One region of the Sphingobium sp. B12D2B genome, then DNA from elsewhere that is predicted to be linked to it. Evidence: predicted binding sites of a transcription regulator. Region 1 holds the regulator's gene; each other region holds the start of a gene.
What was found. Region 1 encodes LexA, which represses DNA repair genes until DNA is damaged. Its sites were predicted from a motif close to GTTCCNCNCTTGTTCT; they were not measured.

Region 2: a site for LexA is predicted at 5,703-5,718, ahead of M2335_RS13125 (ImuA family protein). Genes of this name have one in related genera too.
Region 3: a site for LexA is predicted at 5,648-5,663, ahead of M2335_RS09975 (PA0069 family radical SAM protein). Genes of this name have one in related genera too.

Annotation. Positions count from the first base shown of each region.
Region 1 is NZ_JAOQOH010000001.1:1,670,585-1,678,650, reverse strand. It holds gene mfd (transcription-repair coupling factor) at 1-2,729, shown strand, start outside; gene M2335_RS07950 (GFA family protein) at 3,785-4,273, opposite strand; gene M2335_RS07945 (bestrophin family protein) at 4,467-5,363, shown strand; gene lexA (transcriptional repressor LexA) at 5,483-6,187, shown strand; gene M2335_RS07935 (ComEC/Rec2 family competence protein) at 6,212-8,066, opposite strand, start outside.
Region 2 is NZ_JAOQOH010000001.1:2,770,620-2,778,685, forward strand. It holds gene M2335_RS13095 (pirin family protein) at 1-404, shown strand, start outside; gene M2335_RS13100 (LysR family transcriptional regulator) at 471-1,415, opposite strand; gene M2335_RS13105 (sulfatase) at 1,516-2,976, shown strand; gene M2335_RS13110 (hypothetical protein) at 3,025-3,984, opposite strand; gene M2335_RS13115 (hypothetical protein) at 3,988-4,953, opposite strand; gene M2335_RS13120 (nuclear transport factor 2 family protein) at 4,980-5,468, opposite strand; gene M2335_RS13125 (ImuA family protein) at 5,721-6,494, shown strand; gene M2335_RS13130 (Y-family DNA polymerase) at 6,376-7,950, shown strand; gene M2335_RS13135 (error-prone DNA polymerase) at 7,947-8,066, shown strand, end outside.
Region 3 is NZ_JAOQOH010000001.1:2,095,771-2,103,836, reverse strand. It holds gene M2335_RS09990 (Yip1 family protein) at 1-13, opposite strand, end outside; gene dnaE (DNA polymerase III subunit alpha) at 200-3,736, shown strand; gene M2335_RS09980 (PEPxxWA-CTERM sorting domain-containing protein) at 3,931-4,533, shown strand; gene M2335_RS09975 (PA0069 family radical SAM protein) at 4,560-5,639, opposite strand; gene M2335_RS09970 (YbjN domain-containing protein) at 5,746-6,258, shown strand; gene rmuC (DNA recombination protein RmuC) at 6,870-8,066, shown strand, end outside.

The sequences.
Region 1 (8,066 bases):
ATCAGGCGGTGAGCGATGGCCGACGTCTGGCCGGCATGGAGCATTGGCTGCCGCTGTTCGAGGACCGGCTCGTCCCGCTCGCCGAACATCTGCCGGAGGGGACGCTGTGGATCCGCGAGGGCGGCACCGCTGGCGCGGCCGAAGCCCGCTTCGAGGCGATCCGTGACTATCACGCCAACCGCACGACCGCCGCAGCCGCCTCGCCGGGCAGCTATCGCCCGCTGGCGCCGGATCAGCTCTATCTGACTGCCGATCAATGGGCGCAAAGTATCGAGGCGCTGCCGATCCACCTCACCTCCAGCTTCCACGAGCCCGAGAGCGCCCATGTGCTCGATTTCGGCGTGGACAGCGCCCGCGACTTCGCGCCGGAGCGGGCGCAGGGCGGCAATGTCTATGAGGCAGTGGCCAAGCATCTGGAACAAAGCCAGCGCAAGGGCCGCAAGCGCATCATCGCCAGCTATTCCATCGGCGCGCGCGAGCGGCTGAAGGGCTTGCTGGAAGATCATAAAGTGCGCGGCGTCATGCTGGTGGATAGCTGGCAAGAGGCGCTTGGCGCGCCCGCAGGCCGCGTCGCGCTGGCCGTGCTGCCGCTCGACCACGGCTTCGCCAATGCCGAGCTGGAGGTGCTGACCGAGCAGGACATGCTCGGCGATCGTCTGGTGCGGCGCCAGAAGCGGCGCAAGAGCGCGGACGCTTTCCTTGCCGAACTTGCTACCCTCACGCCGGGCGATCTCGTCGTCCATGTCGATCATGGCATCGGGCGCTATGAGGGCCTGACCTCGATCCCGGTCGGCAAATCGCCGCATGATTGCGTGGCGCTGGCTTATGCCGGCGGCGACAAGCTCTACGTGCCGGTCGAGAATCTCGACGTGCTCTCGCGCTACGGTTCGGGTGAGGATGCGGTCGCGCTGGACAAGCTCGGCGGCGAGGCCTGGCAACGCCGCAAGGCGCGGATGAAGGAGCGCATCCGGGAGATCGCCGGAGAGCTGCTTGCCACTGCTGCGCAACGGGCCCTGCGGGCTGCGCCTGCCTATGAGGCGGAGAGCGCCGGCTATCCCGCCTTCGTCGACCGCTTCCCCTATGAGGAAACGGAAGATCAGGATCGCGCGATCAGCGATGTGCTTGACGATCTGGCCGCCGGCAAGCCGATGGACCGGCTGGTTTGCGGCGATGTCGGCTTCGGCAAGACGGAGGTCGCGCTGCGCGCCGCCTTCGTTGCGGCGATGGCCGGCGCGCAGGTTGCGTTGATCTGCCCCACGACCCTGCTCGCGCGCCAGCATCACCTCAATTTCGAGGAGCGGTTCCGCGGCTTCCCGCTCAAGGTCGGGCGCCTCTCCCGCCTTGTCGGCACCACCGAGACCAAGGCGACCAAGGACGGCCTGGCCGACGGCACCATCGACATCGTCATCGGCACCCATGCCCTGCTGACCAAGGGGCTGGAGTTCAAGCGGCTCGGGCTGGTGATCGTGGATGAAGAGCAGCGCTTTGGCGTGGTCCACAAGGAGCGCCTCAAGCAGCTCAAGGCGGACGTCCACGTCCTCACCCTCACCGCAACGCCGATTCCGCGCACCCTGCAAATGGCGATGAGCGGCCTGCGCGAGCTGTCCGTCATCCAGACGCCGCCCATGGATCGCCTCGCCGTGCGCACCTATGTCATGCCGTGGGACGATGTGGTGCTGCGCGAGGCGCTGCTGCGCGAGCATTATCGCGGCGGGCAGACCTATTTCGTCGTGCCGCGCATCTCGGACATGCCGGACATGGAGGATTTCCTCCGCGAGAAGGTGCCCGAAGTGCGCGCCATTTCCGCGCATGGCCAGATGTCGGCCAGCGAGGTGGAGGAGCGCATGTCGGCCTTCTACGAGCGCAAATATGATGTGCTGCTCTCGACGACCATCGTCGAATCCGGTCTCGATATCCCGAGCGCCAACACCATCATCATCCATCGCGCCGATCGCTTCGGCCTCGCGCAGCTCTACCAGCTGCGCGGCCGCGTGGGCCGATCCAAGACGCGCGCCTATGCCTATATGACGACCCCGGTCGACCGACTGACGACGGAGACGGCCGAAAAACGGCTGAAAGTCCTGTCCGATCTCGATACGCTGGGTGCCGGCTTCCAGCTCGCCAGCCATGATCTCGACATTCGCGGCGCGGGCAATCTCGTCGGCGACGAGCAGAGCGGCCACATCAAGGAGGTCGGCTTCGAGCTTTACCAGTCGATGCTGGAAGAGGCGATCATGGAAGCCAAGGCCGGCGGTGCCGCGCTCGCCCCGGCACCGGACAAGTCCTCGCCGCAGATCAATGTCGAGGCGCCGATCATGATCCCGGAGGATTATGTGCCGGATCTCGACCTGCGCATGGGCCTCTACCGCCGCATCAACGAGCTGGAAGACAAGGGTGCCATCGAGGCCTTCGCCGCCGAGCTGATCGACCGCTTCGGCCCGCTGCCCGACCCGACCCAGAATCTGCTGACGCTGATCGACGTGAAGCTCAATTGCCGCAAGGCGGGCATCGCCAAGATCGACATCGGCCCACGTGGCGCGCTGGTGAGCTTCCAGAACGACCAGTGCCGCAATCTTCCGGGCCTGATCGGCTACGTCCAGAAGCTCGGCGCCATCGCCAAGCTGCGGCCCGACAGCAAGCTGGTGATCCAGCGCGCCTGGGGTGATCCCAGGGCACGGTTGAATGGGGCGCTCAAGCTGAGCCAGGGGTTGGCGAAGAGTATTGGTTGAGGGGTGGATTACCGCGACAGCGCGCGATGTGGGTATGTGTTGGCACGACGCCGTAGGGTCGGAAGCAGAGAATCCGGATTGTCAGCTTTCCATCGCCCTGAAGAGCCATCATGGCTCATATCGATAGAAACTGCCCGCCTCCGAAAAGCTGTGGCAACCGGCCTTCTTCAACCTTCACCGTTCCTGCTGAGTAGGATCTGAGGTGCGCAGCAGGCGCGTATCGAAGGGCCGTCTCGAAGCATCCCAGTGCACGGGCCGGCCCTTCGATACGCCGCTTCGACAAGCTCAGCAGCGACTGAGGACGAACGGAGGGAGCGCCCACAATGGCGTCGCGCCTCATCAGTCCGCATTCAACACCATGGTCGGACCACAGCCGTAGCCGCTTTGAAGCGGTGACGAAGGATAGACGAGCGGCCAGTTTGGGCGTGGGAAGCAGACATTGACCATTTCAATCGATGCGTGGAAAATCGGTGTAAGATGAAGCGCTGGTCAGACCTATCACCAACCGCACGAACTGGCATGGGTATAGTAGCGCTGGTGGCGATACGCTTTGGATCGGGCAAGCATGGTTGATGGGCCTTTTTAGCTTGTCAACTGAGCGATCACTAGAAGGGGCACCGCCGGCTTTTGAGCAAACGACCAGCAGCGATGTCGAAAGCCTGAGCTTCTGTTTGGGAAAGAACTACAGTGGTCGATTGGCACTGGCCCATGTCCGTTCACCCTCCTCACCGGCTAAAGCTTTGCGGTACAGGAACAGGTCGCAGCATATCGTAGTGGATGTTTTTCCTTCGGGGGATCGAACGAGCGTTAGGTTATACAAGCTGAATGGTCGGGCGTTGGCTGCAATCCATCGCAAGGCTGTGCAGAGTTGCATTCCAGAAAACAATTTCCCTGCTGCGGGCGACCCTCGGAACCGGAATTTCTACGCAAAGTGAATGTCCGCAACGGCGCCGTATCCGGACAGGCAGGTATTTTTAAGCCGCACCGGATAGCTGACGTTCTCACCGTCAACCCAGCCTGATGACCGCCCCTGGAAGCGTCCCGCCCGAACCGTCCTACTCAATCCATAGCCCATGCGCCCGGTGCCAGTCTTCCAGCCCCTCGTCTGGATAGCCGTCGAAGCACTGGTCATCCGACCCGATCTGCGGCTCGACCCAATTCGCCTTTGATCCGAGCATCATGTGCACCAGCGACGGCGGCTTGGGCAAATCGCTGTCGATCGCGGAAGCGAAAGGGTGGAGCAGGTCGGGATACTCCGGGCTGAACACCCAGAGCGCGCTCGCACAGGCGGGGCAGAAGTGTCGCTCGCCGGTGCTGACGCGGCATCCGCCTTCGCCATCGTCCAGCGTAGCGTGATAGACGGCGGTCTCGCCTTCCACCTTGAGCGTGCGCTTGTCGGCGTGGAGATTGATGGCATAGCCGCCACCGCCGGCGGTCTTGCGGCAGATCGAGCAATAGCAACGCAGAAATGGCACCGGCGCGTGGCTGTCGACGGAAAAGCGCACGGCGCCGCATCGACAGGAACCTTCGAGCTTGAGGGGCATGGCACAGTCCTCCCTTGTGATCGTCTCTCAAGCTGAACCGCTGCCCTCCCCGCCGGTTCCCTCAGCGTCCATCGCGCGCTTCCCCTTGCGGCCACTTAATCCTTGATCTGCGCGCGCATCCTCCGCATGGCGAGCGCGCCCGGTGCCCGGCCCATGTCCGGTGGCCGCGTGCCCTGGCAGGAGATGTCCGCCCGTGATCGTTCGCAACCGCCTTGGCTTGCTCGAAGTGCTGTTCGCCTACCGCGGCACGATCATGCCGCATATCCAGCATCGGCTGGCGGGCATCGCCGTGGCCAGTGTCGCGGCCATTCTCGCGGCCCGCGCCTGGCCCGGGCTGTTCGCGCAGATCAGCGGCATTCCATTCGCGCTGATCGGCCTGTCGCTCTCTATCTTCATGAGCTTCCGCAACAGTGCCTGCTATGATCGCTGGTGGGAGGGCCGCAAACAGTGGGGTGCGCTGATCATCGCGAGCCGCTCCTTCGCACGGCTCACGTCCTCGCTGCCTGAGGAGGAGCGCGCCCCGCTGCTCCGCGGCGTCTGCGGCTTCACCAACGGTCTTGCAGCCCGCCTGCGTCAGCACGACGAGGCTGCCGCCATCGGCCGGTGGGTGAACGATGGACCATGGCGCACCTCCCCGAACCCGACCGACACGGTGCTTTATGAGATGGGCGCACATTGCCTACGCCTCGCAGCCGACGGGCAGATCAACCCCATCCACCACTCGCTCATCGAGGGCCAACTCAAGGCGCTCAGCGATGTGCAGGCGGCCTGTGAACGGATCGCCAGCACGCCGGTTCCGTTCACCTATTCGCTCATCCTCCACCGGACGACCTATGTCTTCTGCCTGTTGCTGCCCTTCGCCCTGGCTGGTTCGCTGGGCTGGTGGGCCCTCATTCCGGTGCTGGTGGCGAGCTACACCTTCTTCGGGCTGGATGCTTTGGGCGATCAGCTGGAAGACCCGTTCGGCTATGATCCCAACGATTTGCCGCTCGATGCGATGACGCGGACGGTGGAACGCGAAATGCTCGCCCGCCTCGGCGCGACCGACCTCCCCGCACCCATCGCGCCCGATCAGCACATCCTGACCTGATCGCTCGCTAGCGCAAGGCTAGAGCGCACCGAAACCTGAGATATTTGGCCGATCCGTGTTGACGCGGCTCGATTCGTTTCCTAAACGTTCTCCGTCCGTTCCATATTGGGGAACCACTCATGTTGACCGCCAAGCAACAGCAACTGCTCAGCTACATCAAGCAGCATCTCGATCAGGGTGGCGTCTCGCCCAGTTTCGAGGAGATGAAGGAGGCGCTGGACCTCAAATCGAAGTCCGGCATCCATCGGCTGATCAGCGCGCTGGAAGAGCGCGGCTTCATCCGCAGGCTGCCCAATCGTGCGCGGGCGCTTGAAATCCTCAAACTGCCCGATGGTATGCCCGTGGCGGAGCGGACGGAAGAGCCGGCGGCGGCCACCAACGTGACCCCGCTGCGCAAGGCGGCCACCGCGCCGGCGCGGACGATCTCCATCGCCGCCAATGACGTGATCGAAATTCCGCTGCATGGGCGCATCGCTGCCGGTCTTCCCATCGAGGCGATGGAGAGCGACACCATGTTGCCGGTCCCGGCCGCGTTGCTGGGCGCCGGCGATCATTACGCGCTAGAAGTCTCCGGTGACTCGATGATCGAAGCAGGGATTTTTGACGGTGACTTCGCGCTGATCCAGCGGACCGAAACGGCGCGCGATGGCCAGATCGTCGTGGCCCTCATCGACGAGAATGAAGCGACGCTCAAATATTTCCATCATGACGGCCGCAAGGTGCGGCTCGATCCTGCCAATCGCGACCATGAGCCCCAAACCTATGAGGCGCGGCAGGTGCGCATTCAGGGCCGGCTCGCAGGGCTCTTGCGGCGCTATAACTGAGGCGGGCGATATGGGACGCCGGCTCTAGCGCGAACTAGTGCTCACGATCCAGGGATGGCGGCTGCGCGGGTCGTGGCCCGGCACGATCTCCCGACTGTCGAGCAGGATCAGTGCACCGCCCATGGCATTCAGCGCAGGCCGATCCAGCTTTGCCCAGCGCGGCACACATCCCGGCGGCAGGCGCCGGTCAGCGATCACAAGATCGGCCTGCGCGCAGGCGGCCACCAACTCGGGATAGGGAACGAGCAGGCGCGAGCGACTGATCAGCAGGTGAACCGGCGGCTGGCCGGTACGGCCCGGCAATGTCATCGCGCACATGTCCCGCGTGCATCGCGTGTCCGGCGCCTGCGTCAGGGACGCAAACTCACCGTCATAGGCGCTGGCCTCGGCCAAAGTGGTACGAACATAATCCCCGCTTCGGTTCCGCAACAACGCCATGCGCCCATCGCCCAGGCGCACCGCCACATGATGACCATCGGCGGTGACCAGCACATCGGCGGACGGCGCTAGAAATGTCAGGAAAAAGCCGAGCGCCGCCAGAGGCAGGCCCCACCATCGCAGCGCCGTGTGCCAAAGCATCAGCCACAAGAGGCCGATCATGGCGAGCGCAAAGGCCAGTCCGCTGGAGACGGGCAGCGACAGCGTGGCAAAGGGCTGACTGGCGACAGTATGCGCAATCCAGAGCAGGAACTTGAGCGCCACGCCGACAACCCACCAGACCGGCGCCCCCAGCCCCACAGCGTCGAGTAGCAGCGCGAGCACTTCGGCCGGCATCACCACGAAACTGGTCAGCGGAATGGCAATCATATTGGCCGCAGCGCCCAGCAGGCCGGAGCGATGAAAATGAGCGAAGGCAATCGGCGTCAGCACCAGTTCCACCAGCAAACCTGTCGCCAGCAAGGCGCCGAGGCTGCGGGTCCAGCGCTTTATCCGCCCCTCGTCGCGTCGCTCGAACAGCCGCCGTGCAGGCGGATATTCGTAAAGCGCCACGATGGCGGTCACGGCCATGAAGCTCATCTGAAAGCTGGGGCCGATGACAGCCTCCGGCCAGAAGATCATCACGATCAGCGCGCCGGTCGCGATCAGTCGCAGCCCGATTGCCTCGCGGCCCAGAACCATGCCCGCGATCACCAGCAGAGCGGCAATGCAGGAGCGGATCGTCGGCACCTGCGCCCCGGTGAACACAGTGTATCCGATGCCCGCCGCGCCGCCCACGCAGGCGGCGATCATCAGCACCGGCCAGCGCAGCGCAAGGGTCGGCGACAGCGCAAGCAGACTGACCATGATGAGAATCACGCCGCCGATCAGCGCGGAAACGTGCAAGCCACTGATCGAGAGCAGATGGGCAAGCCCGCTGCGCCGCATCGCGTCCGCATCCGCCTCGCTGATCCAGTTCTGATTGCCCGTGGCGAGCGTGATCGCAATCGTCCCTTCCGGCCCCGGCAACCGCGCGGCGATGTGGTGGGCGAGTGTCGCGCGCGCATCCCCGCCAGCGGTTGCCGCATCGATGCGCTGCACTTTGCCGAGTGCCCGCCCGGTAGCGCCGAGGCCGGAAAAATAGGCCGCCCGCGCAAAATCATAAGCGCCCGGCAGGGCAGCCGGTGCAGGCGGCATCAGCCGCGCGCGTAGGGCAATGCGGTCGCCAGCGGCAATCTCTTCGCCCATCTGATCGGGCGCCGCGTTGATGCGGACCCGCGCCGGCAGGTCAGGGCGGGACAGCGGCGCGACCTCCAGCCGCACCAGTCCCCGGGCAGCCAAGGGCGTTGCCGAGAGGACTCGAGCCTCCATCTCCACCACCGCGGCGCGCGAAAGTGGCGGCTGCGCCACGAGCAGCGCTTTGGCCCAGATCAGCAGACAGCCCGCCGCCAACAGCACCGCC
Region 2 (8,066 bases), 1.1 Mb from region 1:
TCCGCCACTCGGAATATAATCTTGAGGATGTGACCACGCGGATCTTCCAGATCTGGATCATCCCCACCCGCGAGGGCGAGCCGCCGCAATGGGGCGCCAAGCCTTTCCCCAAGGGCGAGCGCTCGGGCAAGTTCGTCACCCTGGCCTCGGGCCATGCCGAGGATGAGGACGCCCTGCCGATCCGCACCGATGGCCGGGTGCTGGGCGCGACCCTGCGTGCCGGCGAGACGGCGGACTATCCGCTCGGCAAGGACCGCAAGGCCTATCTGGTGCCCGCCACCGGCGCGGTGCAGATCGAGGACGTGCGAGTGAATGCCCGTGACGGCGCCGCGATCAGCGATGTGGAGGTGCTGCGCATCACGGCCATCGAGGACAGCGAAATCGTCCTCGTCGACGTGATCTGACCGCAGGAAAGCCGCGCTGCCGAACCCACCGGCAGCGCGGCGTTCGCTCGTCCGCGACGCCGCGCCTCAATCCGGCATCAGGCCATAGGCGCGATTCTTGACGACGCTCTCCAGCAACAGCCGCTCGACCGCATCCCGGTCCCCCTGCGCCTCGGCATCCCGCCGATGGAAGACGAGCCGCCAGTCATGCAGGGGGAAGAGCCGCACGATCCTGCCCCGCATATCCGGCGGGATCATCGGCGCAGGGAGGTTGGCGACCGCCTGACCGCGCGCCACCATGGCAATGATCACATCGAAAAACTGCACCCGCGCCACGATGTTGGTGGGCTGCACGCCAAAGGATGCCAGCTTGCGGCGCAGGCGCTGCTCCGCCCCATCGTCCCGCCCGGACGGCAAGGCGAAGGGCAAGCGCCCCACCTCTTCCGGTGAAAGCGGCACCTCGCGGCCCGCGGCCAGTTTGCGGTTGCCGAAGATGCCGCCCGACACCCGCCCCAGCGACCGCATCGCTTCCGCCACGGGCTCATCGGCTGGCTGGTGGATCAGCACGAAGTCATAGGTTCCATTGCTGGCCGCGAGTGTCGATTCGTGGCTCGGAATGCGGGTGTCGAACTCCAGAACGATGTGGGGGTGGGCCGCCAGAAACCTGTCCAGCCTTGGCCGCACATAATGATCGGCGAGGCCCTGCCCCAGCAGAATGCGAAAGCGCACGATCTCGCGCGGGCCGGGCCTGCGCAGGCGGTGTGCCGCCAGTTGATCGGCCGCGCTGGAAAATATCCTCAAGTCGGCGAGGAAGCGCTCGCCCTCGGGCGTGAGTTCTGGCCGCCGCCCCGCGCTGCGGGCCATCAGCGCGACCCCGAGCTGCGCTTCCAGCGCCTTGAACTGGCTGCTGACCGACGCCTGGGAAATGCCCAGCAATTCGGCGCTGCCGGCGAAGCTGCGTGTCTCGGCAAGCGTCTCGAAGATCACCAGCTGGCGCAGGGTAAATGGCAGGCTTTGCAGGGCACTCATCATTCAGCCATAACCTGTGCATTATAAATGCCATTGCCCGTACATCTGTTGCCTCGCCCGTTCAATCGCTGCCAAATGAGCGAAAATCAGACGGAGACCCAAGTTGACCGACCTTGACGTGACTCGCCGCAGCGTGCTCGGCCAATCTTTGGGCGTGATCGGCGCCGGCATGGTGGGGGCCGGTTCGACGGCGCGGGCCGCGCGGCCTAAACAGGCATCGGGCAATCGGCGCAAGCAGCCGAACATATTGTTCATCATGGCCGATGACATGGGCTATGCCGACCTCTCCTGCTACGGCCGGCGTGACTATGAAACCCCGGCGATCGACAGCCTCGCGGCCGACGGGATGCGCTTCCTGCAAGGCTATGCCAATTCCGCTGTGTGCTCGGCGACGCGCACGGGCCTCATCACCGGCCGCTATCAGAACCGCCTGCCCATCGGCCTGGAGGAGCCGCTCGCCCAGCGCCCTGTCGGCCTGCCGCCCGAGCATCCCACTCTCCCGTCGCTGCTGCGGGCGGTGGGTTATGGGACGACGCTGATCGGCAAATGGCATCTGGGCGCGCTGCCCAAATATGGCCCGCTCAAGAGCGGCTATGACCATTTCTGGGGATTCCGGGGCGGCGGCGTGGACTATTTCACGCATAAATATGCCGGGCGTCACGACCTTTGGGACGATGACCGCGAGGTCTTCGAGAAGGGCTATCTCACCGATCTTCTGGCCGAGCGCGCGCTGGAGACGATCAGCACCGCCGCCCAGGGCGACAAGCCCTTCTTCATCTCGCTGCACGTCAACGCGCCGCACTGGCCCTGGGAGGGGCCGGGCGACGAGGCCGAGGCCATCAGGCTGGATGCCGATGGCAAGCCGACGGCGCTGATGCATTATGATGGCGGCTCGCAGCGCATCTATGCGCAGATGGTGACGCGGTTGGACATGCAGGTCGGGCGCATCCTGCAGCGGCTGGACGACCTTGGCATCGCGGACGATACCATCGTCATCTTCACCAGCGACAATGGCGGCGAGCGCTTCGCCGACACCTGGCCGTTCACGGGTCGCAAGACCGAGTTGCTGGAAGGTGGCCTTCGCATCCCCGCGATCGTGCGCTGGCCGGCCTATGTGCCTGCCGGGGTCACCAGCGATCAGGTGATGATGTCCATGGACTGGCTGCCGACCTTGCTCGCGGCGGCCGGCGGGGCGCCGGACCCGGCCTATCCCAGCGACGGCATCAATCTGCTGCCTTATCTCGCCGACCCCTCCAGCAAGAGCGAGCGGACCTTGTGCTGGCGCTACAAGAATCTGGACCAGCAGGCCTGCCGCATGGGCGACTGGAAGTATCTTAAAATCCTCCAGAACAGCTTCCTCTTCAACGTGGTCGACGATCCAATGGAGCGCGCGAACCTGAAGGACCGGATGCCGGAGAAAATGGCGCAGGTGAAGGCGGCCTATGACGCATGGGACAGCCAGATGCTGCCGCTCGACCCGGATTCATCGACCCATGGCTTCACCGGCAAGGATCTGGCCGATCACTTCGGCGCCAAGATGGAGAATAGCGTCAAGCCGCGCTGACGGGCGTGGCGGGGTAGGCAGGCTCGGGTGTCCTGCGGCCCCGTCCGCTCAGGGTGCCCAGCCCTGCCCGGCCTCATAAGGCAGGCGCGTGAAGATCAGCTCGACCTCGCGCACCTTGCCGCTCCGCATCCCCAGCATCTCGCCGCTGAGCAGCGACATCGGCCCCCTCGGCTTGGTGGGGCAGGTGCGACCATAGCCGGGAATGTCGTTGCACTCGGTCCGGCCGTAGAAGCGCAGGGAAAACACGCCGAACAGCACCTGCTGTTCCTCATCCACCACCAGAGTGCGGCGCGGATCGACCTTATCGAGCGTGTCGAACAGATGCGCCTCCACCTGCGCCTGACAGCTCATGCTGCCGAAATGCGGCAGCGGTTTGCCGGGGATGGGCGTGATGGGATAGGCCAGTTGCGGATTGCCGCTCATCGGCATCCGGTTTTCGATCCGCTGGCAATCCGGCGCGAAATGATCGCCTTTGTTGCGCAGCATATTATCGAAGTTCCGGTCGGCCAGTGCGATCATTTCGGCGCGGGACAGGCGCTCGCGCTTGGGCACGATGGTGCGCAGGCCTGCTCTGACCTCCGTCGGCATGGAGGGATGCTGCGGCGCGAATGACCGGCCGATCACCGTCTCGGCTTCCGCGATCCGCCCGGCGACGATCTTGAGGCGCGTGGCATAGCCGACAGTCTTGCCGGCCTCCTTCACTTCCCCCAGCACCGCGACTTGCCCGGCGGACACATCGGCGGCCCGTGCCTGGTAGCTGCTATAGCCATCCGTCGTCTGCCAGAGCCCCTCGCCCGGCGCCACCGGCGCGCCATTCTCGGTGGCGCGAAAGTCCGGTGCGAGATCGAGTCCGGCAGGCGTGCCTTGCTCGACGGCGGCGAGATAGCGGTCCACATGCGCATAGAGGCAGGCGCGGTCGCATGGCGGCGCGGCCTCCCGTGCCAGCGTCGGCAAGCCGGGGAAGAGCAGCAGCGCGAGGGCGGTGGCACGCCATGCAAAGCGGATCATCGCTCAGTTCTCCCCGCCGGACCCGGCGTCGCGCAGATCGCCCTGCCAGCCGCTGTCGGCCTCATAAGGCGCGAATTTGAAGATCGCCTCCACCTCGTGAATCTTGCCGCCGCGCACGCCGAGGATTTCCGCATTGAGCAGCGAGACCGGCTGGCGCGGCTTGTCATGGCAGATGGTGCCATAGCCGGGGATCTCGTTGCACCGGCCGTTCTTGTACCAGCGCATGACATAGACGCCGAAGACGAGCTGCTTCTCTTCATCGAGCAGGAGGAAGCGGCGCGGCTCGACCGCGTCGAGCTGGTCGAACAGGTGCAGGCTGATCTGCTGGCCGCAGCCCATGCTGCCGAAATGCGGCTTGGGCACGCCCGGGATCGTGCCGATGGGATAGTTGAGTTCCGCATTGCCGCTCATCGCCATGCGGTTCTCGATCCGCTGGCAATCCTCCGCATAAAGGGAGCCGTCGGCCGCGAGCAGCGCGTCGAAATTGGCATTGGCCGTCTCGATCATCTGCTGGCGGGTCAGCCGCTCGGCGGGCGGAACGATATTGCCGAACGACGCGCGCGGCGCCGGCACGATGGATGAGCCGGGCACCCGCCCGCGCCCGAGAATCGTCTCCACCTCGGTGATCTTGCGATCCGCTACCTTGAGGCGTAGCGCGATGGTGACCCTGCCCTCTCCCTCCAGCACCTCGCCGATATAGCCGACGGTGCCGCTCACCGGATCGGCGAGGTCGATGCGATAGGTACCAAGGCCGGTCGCCGTCTGCCACAGGCCCGCGCCGAGACGGACCTCCTGCGCATCCTCCGTCGCGCGATATTGCCCTGCCATCGGCGCCCGGGCGGGCGCGCGGGCGACCATCGCGGCCAGATATTGGTCCATGATCTCGGTGAGGCAGGTGCGGTCACAGGCCGCCGGGGCAGCGGGTCCGGCAGCCATCGCCCGGGCGGCGAGCAGGAGCGCGGCCATCATGGCCAGCCCCCGGATGGGACGCGCGATCATGGCTGCACGGGACGCGGGCGGGGCCGGATGCGGGTGATCTTGCCGCATGGAATCTCGTAGAGCAGCACGCCGCGCAACCGCCAGTCATCGCCCGCCTTCAAGGGCCGTGAGCTAAAGTCCGGCCAGTCGCTGGTGGCCTGGAAATGCGCTTCCAGATCGACCGTCGCGCCCTGCGGTTGCACCTCGATGGCGTGCGGGGTCACATGCTCCTGCAGCCCACGGGCATCGACGTCGCGATAGAAGGCGATGATGGCATCGCGCCCCTTGAGATCGGGCCACTTCCCGCCTTTCACGAGGACGACATCGGCGTCGTAATAGCTGGTGAAGCAGGCATAATCGCGCGCATTGAAACAGAGGAAATAGCGCTCGAAATCGGCCTTGGTCATGCCGGGCGACGGGCAATTTTCGGCCGCCACAGCCGGTTGGGCGAGCGATCCGAGCATGGCAAGCATGAGCGCTTTGCCGACGGCTGACCTGAACCGCATCCCCTGTAACCTCCCCCTCATGACGCAGCATCCGCATGTAGCGGATAAATCGTGATACGTCGTTGTAGTTTATTCCGTCGTGCAAGGCTGCCTTGTCAAGCGAAATGCCCGGCCAGCACACGGCCCTTGCGACCTTCTGACGGAGGCTGGGCGGGCCAATGATCGTTCGACTCCAGTGGCTTGGGCAGCGATCGGACAAGCTGCCGGAACGATCCCTTGACCCTGCTCAGAATAGGAACATAATAGGAACATATGAGACTCGCCCCTGCCCTTTTGTGCGATCACGCGATGCCGGATGCCCCCTCCCGAAAGGCGTTCGGCATCGCCGCGATCGATACGCTGCTGGGCGGCGGGCTGGCGCGCGGGCGGGTGCATGAAGTCTATGCCGCAGAGGTGGACGATGTCGCGGCAGCGGCGGGTTTCGTCGTCTCGCTGGCGACAGGTTTGAGCGAGGCCGAGGGCAAGGTGCTATGGCTCCGCGAGCGACAGGCGAGCCGAAAAGGCGGCGTGGCGCAGGGCCATGGCTGGGCCGAACTGGGCGGCGCCCCCGGCCTGGGGCTGATCGGCACCGTCAGGGACGGCATGGATCTGCTGCGGGCGGCCGTGGATGCCTTGCGCTGCTCTGGCCTGAGCGCGGTCGTGGTGGAAGGTTGGGGGCCGATGCCCGCGCTGGACCTGACCGCCAGCCGCCGCCTGACTCTGGCGGCAGAGAAATCCGGCGTGACATTGCTGCTACTGCGCCCGGACGCGCCGCCCGTGCCCAGCGCGGCACAGACCCGCTGGCAGGTGGCCGCCGCACCTTCGCTCGCGCTGCCGGGCAATGCGCCCGGACTGCCGACCTTCGATGTGACCTTGCTGCGCCAGCGTTCCGGCCCTTGCGGCCTTTCCTGGCGGCTGGAGTGGGACCGTGACCGACGCTTGTTCCGTGAAGCGGCGCTATCTGGCGCTGTGGTTTCCGCTCCTGCCCACAGAAAGGCTGCGGATTCAGCAGGGGATCGACAGCGCGGGGACCGGCGGGCAGCCTGACGGGCCGCTGGTTCTCGTCGCCAAGATCAAGGGCGCATTGCGGCTGTGCGCCGTCGATGCGCAGGCCCGCGCGCTCGGCATCTCGCCGGACCAGACGCTGGCCGATGCCCGCGCGCTGCAGCCCGACCTCATCGTGGCCGACATGGACGAAGAGGCCGACCGCCACTGGCTGCAGCGGCTGGCCCGGCATTGCATCGCCTGGTCACCGCATGTCACCCTCGCCCCGCCCGATGGGATAACGCTGGATATTGCGGGAAGCGACCATCTGTTCGGCGGCGAGGCAGGCCTGGCCGCGCAGGCCGAGGATGCCTTCGCCGCGATTGGCATGAGCGTGCGCATGGCCACAGCCTCTACCGCGCAGGGCGCGCAGGCGCTGGCCCGTCATGCCCGCCTGCCCGTCACCAGCGAGCGGGAGGCGCTGCGGGCACTGCCCGTGCTGGCGCTGGGGCTGGACGAAGAGGCGACGCTCGCCTTGCGCCGGGCCGGGCTGAAGACCATCGGCGATCTGGCGTCACGGGCCGCCGCCAGCATCGCCGCGCGATTCGGGGCGGACGCGGTGACTGCCTTGCGCCGCCTGCTGGGCGAGGAGCAGGCGCCGATCGATCCGCTCGCACAGCCCGAGCCACTCCATTTCGAGCGCCGTTTTGCCGAGCCGGTCGCCTTGCAGGCCAGCATCGCCGGCTGTTTTCTCGACCTGCTGCGCGAGGCGGCCCGGACACTCGATGAGCGCGGACTGGGGGGCCGGCGCTTTGTGCTGACATTGTTCCGCAGCGATGGGGCGCGCCATCGGCTGGCAATCGAGACCGGTCTGCCCACGCGCGATCCGGCGCCGGTGTTGCGCCTGTTCGACGAACGCATCGGGACGCTGGCCGACCCGCTCGACCCCGGTTTCGGCTATGACCGCATCACCTTGTTCCTACCCGTCACCGAGCCGCTCGGCACCAGCCAGCCGGCTCTGGATGGCAGCGAGCAGGATGCCGGCGCGCTGGCCGATCTGATCGACCGGTTGAGCACTCGGCTGGGGCCGGCCAGCCTGTGTCGTCTTGAGCCGCAGGACAGCCATATTCCCGAACAGGCGCAGCTTGCCTTGCCGGCGATCCACGCCCGTGCGCCCCTTCCATGGCCCACGCCGCCGGTGGGCGAGCCGCCCTTGCGGCCGCTGTTCCTGTTCGATCCGCCGCAGCCGGTGGAGGTGATCGCGCAAGTGCCGGACGGCCCCCCGCACCGCTTCCGCTGGAAACGCAGGCTGCACGAGGTGCGGCTCTATGAAGGCCCCGAGCGGATCGCCTCCGAATGGTGGCGGCGCAAGGGCGGTGAAGCCCCTGGCAAGGCCGGGCTGACGCGGGACTATTACCGAATCGAGGACGTGCGCGGGCGACGCTACTGGATCTTCCGCCACGGGCTTTATGATGAAAAGCCCGATCCGAACTGGTATCTCCACGGGCTGTTCGCATGAGCGACCCGCCCCCTTTCGCAGAGCTGGTCGCGGCCACCAATTACAGCTTCCTGCGCGGCGCTTCGCATCCCGCACATATGGTGGCGCAGGCGCATCATCTGGGCATGGCCGGGCTG
Region 3 (8,066 bases), 430 kb from region 1:
GTTCGATGTCCATAATCCCGTCCCCTGTTTCTGCGACTCATTGAACCATCTTGGGTCCGGGGCGCAAGTCCTTGCAAGATCGGGCGTTCAGGGGGATTGCGGGAATGACCCAGTGCCGGCGGTCTCAGTGGTGCAAAGCCTGTGGGTAACTTGCGCGCGGCCCTTTCCAGATGGGCGCCAAGGCCCCATAACAGCGGTCATGCCGCACCAGCCCTATGTTCCGCTCCGTAACCTGTCGGCCTACACCCTGCTGGAAGGCGCGATTGCGCCCAAGCAGCTTGCCGCGCGGGCCAAGGAGCTGGGCTTTCCTGCCGCCGCGCTAACCGATCGGAACGGCCTCTATGCGGCCATGGCCTTCTCGGATGCGGCGGCGAAGGCCGGCGTGCAGCCGATCATCGGCACGACGCTTGCGGTGGCGCGCCCCGGCCGGCCGGACAATGCGCCGGTGCAGATCGACTGGCTGGTCCTGCTGGCGCAGGATGATGTCGGCTATGGCAATCTTTGCGCGCTGGCGAGCCGCGCCCATGTCGAGCGGCCGGAAATGGAGGAGGCGCATGTCTCCTTCGAGGCGCTGGAGCGCCATGCCGACGGTCTTATCTGCCTGACGGCCAGCGGCGAAGGTGCACTCGCCCGGTTGCTGGCGGAGGGCCTGCCGGAGGAAGCCGGTCGCTATCTGGGCCGTCTCTCCGCGCTGTTCGGCGATCGCCTCTATATCGAGCTGTCCCGCACGGACGATGCGATCATGGCGGCGGCGGAAGACGCGCTGATCGACCTCGCTTATGCGCGCAACCTGCCGCTCGTGGCTACCAATCCCGCCTGTTATGCCGATGCCGGCTTCCATCCGGCCCATGACGTGCTGCTCTGCATCGCCAACAGCAGCTATGTGGAGAGCGAGGACCGCCCGAAAAGTTCGCCGCAAAGCTGGATGAAGCCGGCCGATGCGATGCAGCAATTGTTCGCCGATCTGCCGGAGGCCATCGCCAACACCCTTGTCGTTGCGCAGCGCTGCGCGGTGATGGCGCCCAAGCGCAAGCCGATCCTGCCCAGCCTCGCCGGCGACCGCGACGGTGAGGAGGCGCAGTTGCGCGTCGATGCGACGGCGGGTCTGGTCGGGCGCCTGCGCAAGATCCACCAGCAGACGCATGGCGAGGCCGCGGCCGAGCTTGACGAAGCTGCGCTGCGGGCGCGCTATCCGGATTATTTCACCCGGCTCGATTTCGAGCTGGATATCATCATCCAGATGGGCTTCCCCGGCTACTTCCTGATCGTGGCCGACTTTATCAAATGGGCCAAGGCGCAAGATATTCCGGTGGGGCCGGGGCGTGGTTCGGGCGCTGGCTCGGTCGTCGCCTGGGCGCTGACGATCACCGATCTTGATCCGCTGGCGCTGGGCTTGCTGTTCGAGCGCTTCCTCAATCCCGAGCGCGTCTCGATGCCGGACTTCGACATCGACTTCTGCGAAACTCGGCGTGGTGAAGTCATTCGCTATGTGCAGGGCAAATATGGCCATGATCAGGTCGCGCAGATCATCACCTTCGGTACGTTGAAGGCGCGCGCGGCACTCAAGGATACCGGCCGCGTGCTGCAGATGGGCTATAATCAGGTCGATCGGCTGGCCAAGCTGGTTCCCAATCACCCCACCGACCCATGGACGCTGGAGCGAACGATGAACGGCTCCGCCGAGTTCGTGGCCGAATATAAGGCGGACGGGCAGATTAAGCGGCTGGTCGATCAGGCGATGATGCTGGAAGGCCTGCCGCGCAACAGCTCCACCCACGCCGCCGGCGTGGTGATCGGCGACCGTCCGTTGTCGGAGCTGATCCCGCTCTACCGTGATCCCAAGTCCGACATGCCGGTGACCCAGTTCGACATGAAATATGTCGAGAGCGCCGGGCTGGTGAAGTTCGACTTTCTGGGCCTCAAGACCCTCTCGGTGCTCCAGCGCGCGGTCAAGCTGCTCGCCAAGCGCGGTGTTAGCGTCGATCTGGAAGGGCTGAGCTGGGACGACGCGAAAGTCTACGATCTGCTCAAGCGCGGCGACACGGTCGGCGTGTTCCAGCTGGAATCCGAGGGCATGCGCAAGACGCTCGCCGCCGTGAAGCCGACCAATTTCGGCGACATCATCGCGCTCGTCTCGCTCTACCGGCCCGGCCCGATGGACAATATCCCGCTGTTCGGACGCCGTAAGAATGGCGAGGAGGCGATTGAATATCCGCATGATCTTCTCGAGCCGATCCTGAACGAGACCTACGGCATCTTCGTCTATCAGGAACAGGTGATGCAGGCCGCGCAGATACTTGCCGGCTACTCGCTCGGCGGCGCCGATCTGCTGCGCCGCGCCATGGGCAAGAAGGTGAAGGCGGAGATGGACGCCCAGCGCGCGACCTTCGTCGAAGGCTGCAAGGCGCACAACCAGATCGACAAGAAGAAGGCCAATGAGCTGTTCGACTTGATCGACAAGTTCGCCGGATATGGCTTCAACAAGAGCCACGCGGCCGCCTACGCGTTGCTCGCCTATCAGACCGCGTGGCTCAAGGCGCATTATCCGGCCGAATTCTACGCCGCCTCCATGGCCTTCGATATCCACCAGACGGACAAGCTGACCGTGTTCGTGGATGATATGCGCCGCATGGGGCTGACCTGCCTGCCGCCCGACATCAACGTGAGCGAAGCCGATTTCTCGGTGGAGCCGGACCCGGAGGACGCCAGCCGCCATGCCGTCCGTTATGCGCTTGGTGGCCTCAAGGGCGTGGGCGAGAAGGCGATGGAGACGCTGGTTGAGGAGCGGGTCCGGGGCGGCGCGTTTCGCGATCTCGATGATCTGGCCGGGCGGATCGAGCCGCGCCTGCTCAATCGCCGGCAGCTTGAGAGTCTCGCGGCGGCCGGCGCCTTCGACAGCCTGGGGCTGGACCGCGCGGTGGTCCATGCCGCGGCCGAGGCGCTGCTGGCGGTTGCCGCCAAAGCCGCCGAGCAGCGCGAGAGCGGGCAGGGCGGTTTGTTCGGCGGGGAGGATGTTTCCCATGCGGATGTGCCGCTGCCGGATGTGAAATGGGCCGCCGTCGAGCGCATGGCGCAGGAGAAGGAGGCGTTCGGCTTCTATTTCTCGGCGCACCCCGTGGACCGCTACCGCATCCTCGCGCGCGGCAAAGGCGTGCGCAGCTATGCGGAACTGTGCGGCCAGTCGGATGGCATTGGCGGGGGCGACCGCACGGGCGCGATGATGGCCGGGCTGATCGAGGATATACGCTGGCGCGAGACCAAGCGCGGCGCCCGCTATGCTTCGGCGACCTTCTCGGATTCGAGCGGGCAGTTCCAGGCCAGTTGCTTCGATGAGGAAAGCTGCAAGCTGCTCGCAACCCTGCACGAGAGCAACGAGTGCGCCCTGCTGACCGTGGAGCTGGATCGCCAGCCCGGTGAGGAGACCCCGCGCGTCACCGTGCGCAACGTCCAGTCCTTTGCGCGCCTCGCGGGCACGGCGCGAATGCGGATGGTCATTTCCGTGGAGGAGCCGAGCGCTATTCCTTCGCTCCGGCAGATGCTGGGCGAACGGCGCGGCACGCGCTCGACGGTGGAGCTGGACGCGGCGCTGCCCGATGGCGGGCGGGCGCGGGTCATCCTCGGCGAGGATTTTCAGCTCGATGCAGAGCTTGGCGAGCGCGTGGAAACGGTGCGCGGTGTGACCAAGGTGGTGCTCGCTCAGCACGGCCCACAGCTGGCGTTGGTCGCCTCCCGCTAAACCGTGCCTGACGCGCGATGTGTTGCACTGCACAGCGCGGGAGCGCGAACCAACGCGGCTTTCCTCGCCTCGTGAGCACAATTGAACGCAGCGCTATTGTGCGTTTGCGAAATGTTAACCATCGCAACGGCGGGGGTGCCATCCCGTTCCATCGGGTGGCGCCGGGGGTGACTCTTAGGATTTGGGAGTTACCGATGAAAACTATGTACAAACTGCCGCTTGTCACAGCGGCGCTCATGGCCGGAGCCGCCTTGGCGGCACCATCACAGGCCGCAATCATCAGCTTCGATGGTCTCTCCGGATCGGGTGATCCGTTCACCAGCTACACGCAGGATGGGTTTACCTTCGCCAATGTGCTGGGGTCTTCCGTGGTCGATACCGGCTCGGGCAATAGCGCGCCCAGCGTCGGCTTTGGCGGCGGGACGGCGCTCAGCCTGTTCGATCTGACGGCGGGCGGCGCGAGCTTCACGCTGGACAGCTTCGATCTGGCGACCGTGGACAGCAACCTGCTCTACAGCGTGACCGGCTTTGCGGGTCAGGTGCCGGTGTTCAGCCTGCTCTCGACCTTCTCCGGGGATTTCTCCACCATCGCCGGCGCCAGTAATTTGGTTGACCGGGTCGTCTTCGGCTTCGTCGTCGGTGGCGCTTCGGCGAACATCGACAATATTGCCGTAAACGGAACCAACGCTCCGCCGGTGCCCGAGCCGGCTGTCTGGGCCATGCTGGTCATCGGCTTCGGCGCGGTTGGCTACACGTTGAGGGGGCGCAAGGCGACGATGCGCGTGTCCTTCAACTGATCTGACATAGCCGAAGGGCGGTCTGTTCATCGCAGCATGCTGAACAGATCGCCCTGATCGGATGGCGGCACGAACAGGTCATGCCGCAGCGCAAGGCGGCCCTTGCCAAGGCCATGGCGTGCCTGAGCGACGCGGAAGCGGGTGCCGATCAGCTCCGCATAAGCCCCGGACCCGCGCATGCGCGTGCCGAAATTGGGATCATTGTCGCGCCCGCCCCGCATCGACTGAATGAGGCTCATCACCTTGGCGGCCCGGTCTGGATAATGTGCCTCGAGCCAGTCCCGGAATAACGGCGCGACCTCGAAGGGCAGCCGCACCGGAATGAACGAGACCGATTGCGCGCCCGCCTCTGCGGCCGCCGCGACAAGCGCCTCGATCTCATGATCGTTGATCGCCGGGATCATCGGTGACAGGCTGGCATGGGCCGGCACCCCCGCCTGTGAGAGCCCGCGGATCGCCGCGAGCCGACTGGCAGGCGAGGGCGCGCGCGGCTCCAGCTTGCGGTGCAGCCCGGCATCCAGCGTGGTCAGCGAAATCGCCACCGCGACCAGCCCCTGCGCCGCCATCGGCGCCAGCAGATCGAGATCCCGCAACACCCGGTTGGATTTGGTGGTGATCATCAGCGGATGGCGGCAGTCCGCCAGCACCTCGATGCACGCCCGCGTGATGCGATACCGCGCTTCGATGGGCTGATAGGGGTCGGTGTTCGTCCCCATCGCGATGGTCTTCACCAGATAAGCACGCTTGGCGAGTTCCTGCCGCAGCAGCCTGGCCGCGTCCGGCTTGGCGAACAACCGGCTCTCGAAGTCCAGCCCCGGCGAGAGATCGAACCGGGCATGGCTCGGCCGCGCAAAGCAATAAATGCACCCATGTTCGCAGCCCCGATAGGCATTCACCGATTGCTCAAACCCAATGTCGGGGGAATTGTTCCGGGTGATGATCGTGCGCGCCTGCTCCAGCGTCACGGTGGTGCGCAGGGGGGGCGGCTGATCCTCCTCGTCCGCCAGTCGCGCATCCAGCCAGTCGCCATCCACCTCGCGCGCGGGCAGGTGGAAACGGCTCGATACCTCGTTGGCCGGGGCGCCGCGCCCCTTGATCGCACTCATGCGTCAATAGAACATATGAAGAACATATCTGCAATAGGCTTTGCGGTGTGGCGATGTCCGCTTCATCGCGATAAGGCCGTGGCGGTAACGAGCAATGGGGACGACGATGAAGACGACCGCTTGGATTTCCGCTGCGGCATGTGCGTTTGTGATGATGACGGCGCCCGCTCATGCGGCCGATGAGGAACCGTGCGGCAAGGGGCTCGTCTGCGCCAATGCGCCCGAGACGGTGGTGAAGGCGATCCAGGACGCCGGCTACAAGGCCAGCCTGAGCAAGAGTGAGTCGAGCGGCAACCCGATGATCACCAGCGCGGCGAGCGGCTACAACTTCAACATCTATTTCTACGAATGCGAGGACGGCAAGAACTGCGCCTCGCTGCACTTCTCGACCAGCTTCGTGGATGACGGCAAGAACACGCCAGAGCTCGCCAATTTGTGGAACCGCAAGAACCGGTTCAGCCAGATGGCGGTGGACGAGGATGGCTCGCTCGACCTGACTTATGACGTGACGACCTATGGGGGCCTGACCCAGCGCAATTTCGCCGATGTCGTCGATTGGTGGCAGACGATGCTCGGCGCTCTCAACAGCTTCTTCCGCGAGCAGGGCCATATCGACTGACGGGCTTGCGCGATAAGGACAATTTCTGTGGGTAAGAGGTTTTAATCTCTTTTCATCCGTCCAGATGGGCGTAACCTCATGATGTTCTCCGTGAACCGAGAACCGTATCGAGGAGGCGCCCATGACCTAGCGATATTCACCTAAAGCATGTCATTCGGTCGATATGAAGACACGAAACGACGAGGATCTTTGGAGCGAAGCGCAAACGGTAAATCCATGCGCGCCTAGCCCTCGTACAGGTTGTTTCTCAAGATCCGATATCGCCCGATCGGTCCCACCTTTTTTAGGAGGTCGCCATGGCGTGTCTCAATCCTCTCACGAAAATGGGCTCAGATGGCCGTTGGCGTTGGTATTTTTCCGACGCTTTCGGAAACGCTATCTTCGAGTCCACTGGCATCTTCGCTTCGCGATCCGATGCCTTGAGGGATTTTGAAGCTATGTTGCCGATCATTCGGCAGCAGTTGATCTAATCTAACTTTGTTCACGGGGAACGCGGGCGGCCTCAGGCTGCCCGCAACACCGGGAGAAAAATTGTGGAAGTGGGAAGTATTCTGGTTGGGTTAGTTGCCTTGCTTATTGGGCTTGCTATCGGCTGGCTGATGCGCGCCCGCATGGCTGCCCCGGTAGAGGCCGAGCGCAAGGCTCTTGCCGACCGACTCGCCACCATTGAGGACATGCGCAACGCCGCGCTGCGCGACCTCGCGGTGGCGGCGAGCCGGGCGGAAGAAACGGACCTGTTGCGCGCGAAATTGGAGGACACCGATCGCGCGCGGGACGAGGCCGAACGGATGCTCGCGGCTGTGCAGGCCGATCAGAAGGCGCGGATGGAGGGCTTCGAGGCCCAAATTCGCGCGCTGGGTGAGGCGCGCGAGCAATTGTCTGCGCAGTTCAGCGAGACCGCCGGCAAGTTGCTGAACGAGGCGCAGCGCATGCTCATCGAGCGCGCCGATCAGCGCTTCCATCAGGCCCATGAGAAAAGCGAGGCCAGTCTCAAGGCGCTGTTGCAACCGGTCGAGACGACGCTGAAGCGCTATGAGGAAGGCCTCGGTAAGGTCGAGAAAGAGCGGGTGGACAGCTACGCCGCGCTGCGCGAGGCCGTCGAGCAGGTGCGGTTGGGCAGTGCCGAGGCGCGGGTGGAGACGGCGCGACTGGTGAATGCGCTGCGCTCCAGCCCCAAGGCGCGCGGGCGCTGGGGCGAGCAGCAATTGCGTAACGTGCTGGAAATGGCGGGGCTGAGCCAGTTCGCCGATTTCCGCTCGGAAGTTTCGGTGGATACTGCTGACGGGCGCTTGCGCCCGGACGTGATCGTGCGTCTGCCCGGGGGGCGGCAATTGGTAATCGACGCGAAGTGCTCACTCAATGCTTATCTGGAAGCGGCAGACGCTGTGGATGAGGTGGTGCGCACGGGGCATCTTAAGGCTCATGCCAGCGCAATCCGCAACCATGCGCAGCAGCTCGGTGCCAAGGACTACTGGACGCATTTTGGTCAAGCTGCCGATTATGTGGTCATGTTCATTCCTGGCGAGCATTTCCTCACTGCAGCGCTCGAACAAGACGATGGTTTGTGGGAATGGGCCTTCGAGAAGCGCGTCTTGCTGGCAACCCCGACCAATCTGGTTGCCATTGCGCGCACCGTGGCGAGCGTCTGGCGTCAGGAAAAAATGGAGGAAGAAGCGCAACAGGTCGCGGCTTTGGGTAAAGAGATGTATGAACGGCTCGCGGTGGCAGCCGGGCATCTCTCATCGCTCGGACGTAGTTTAAACGGATCAGTCGCGAGTTATAATAAGTTCGTCGCCAGCTTTGAGAAT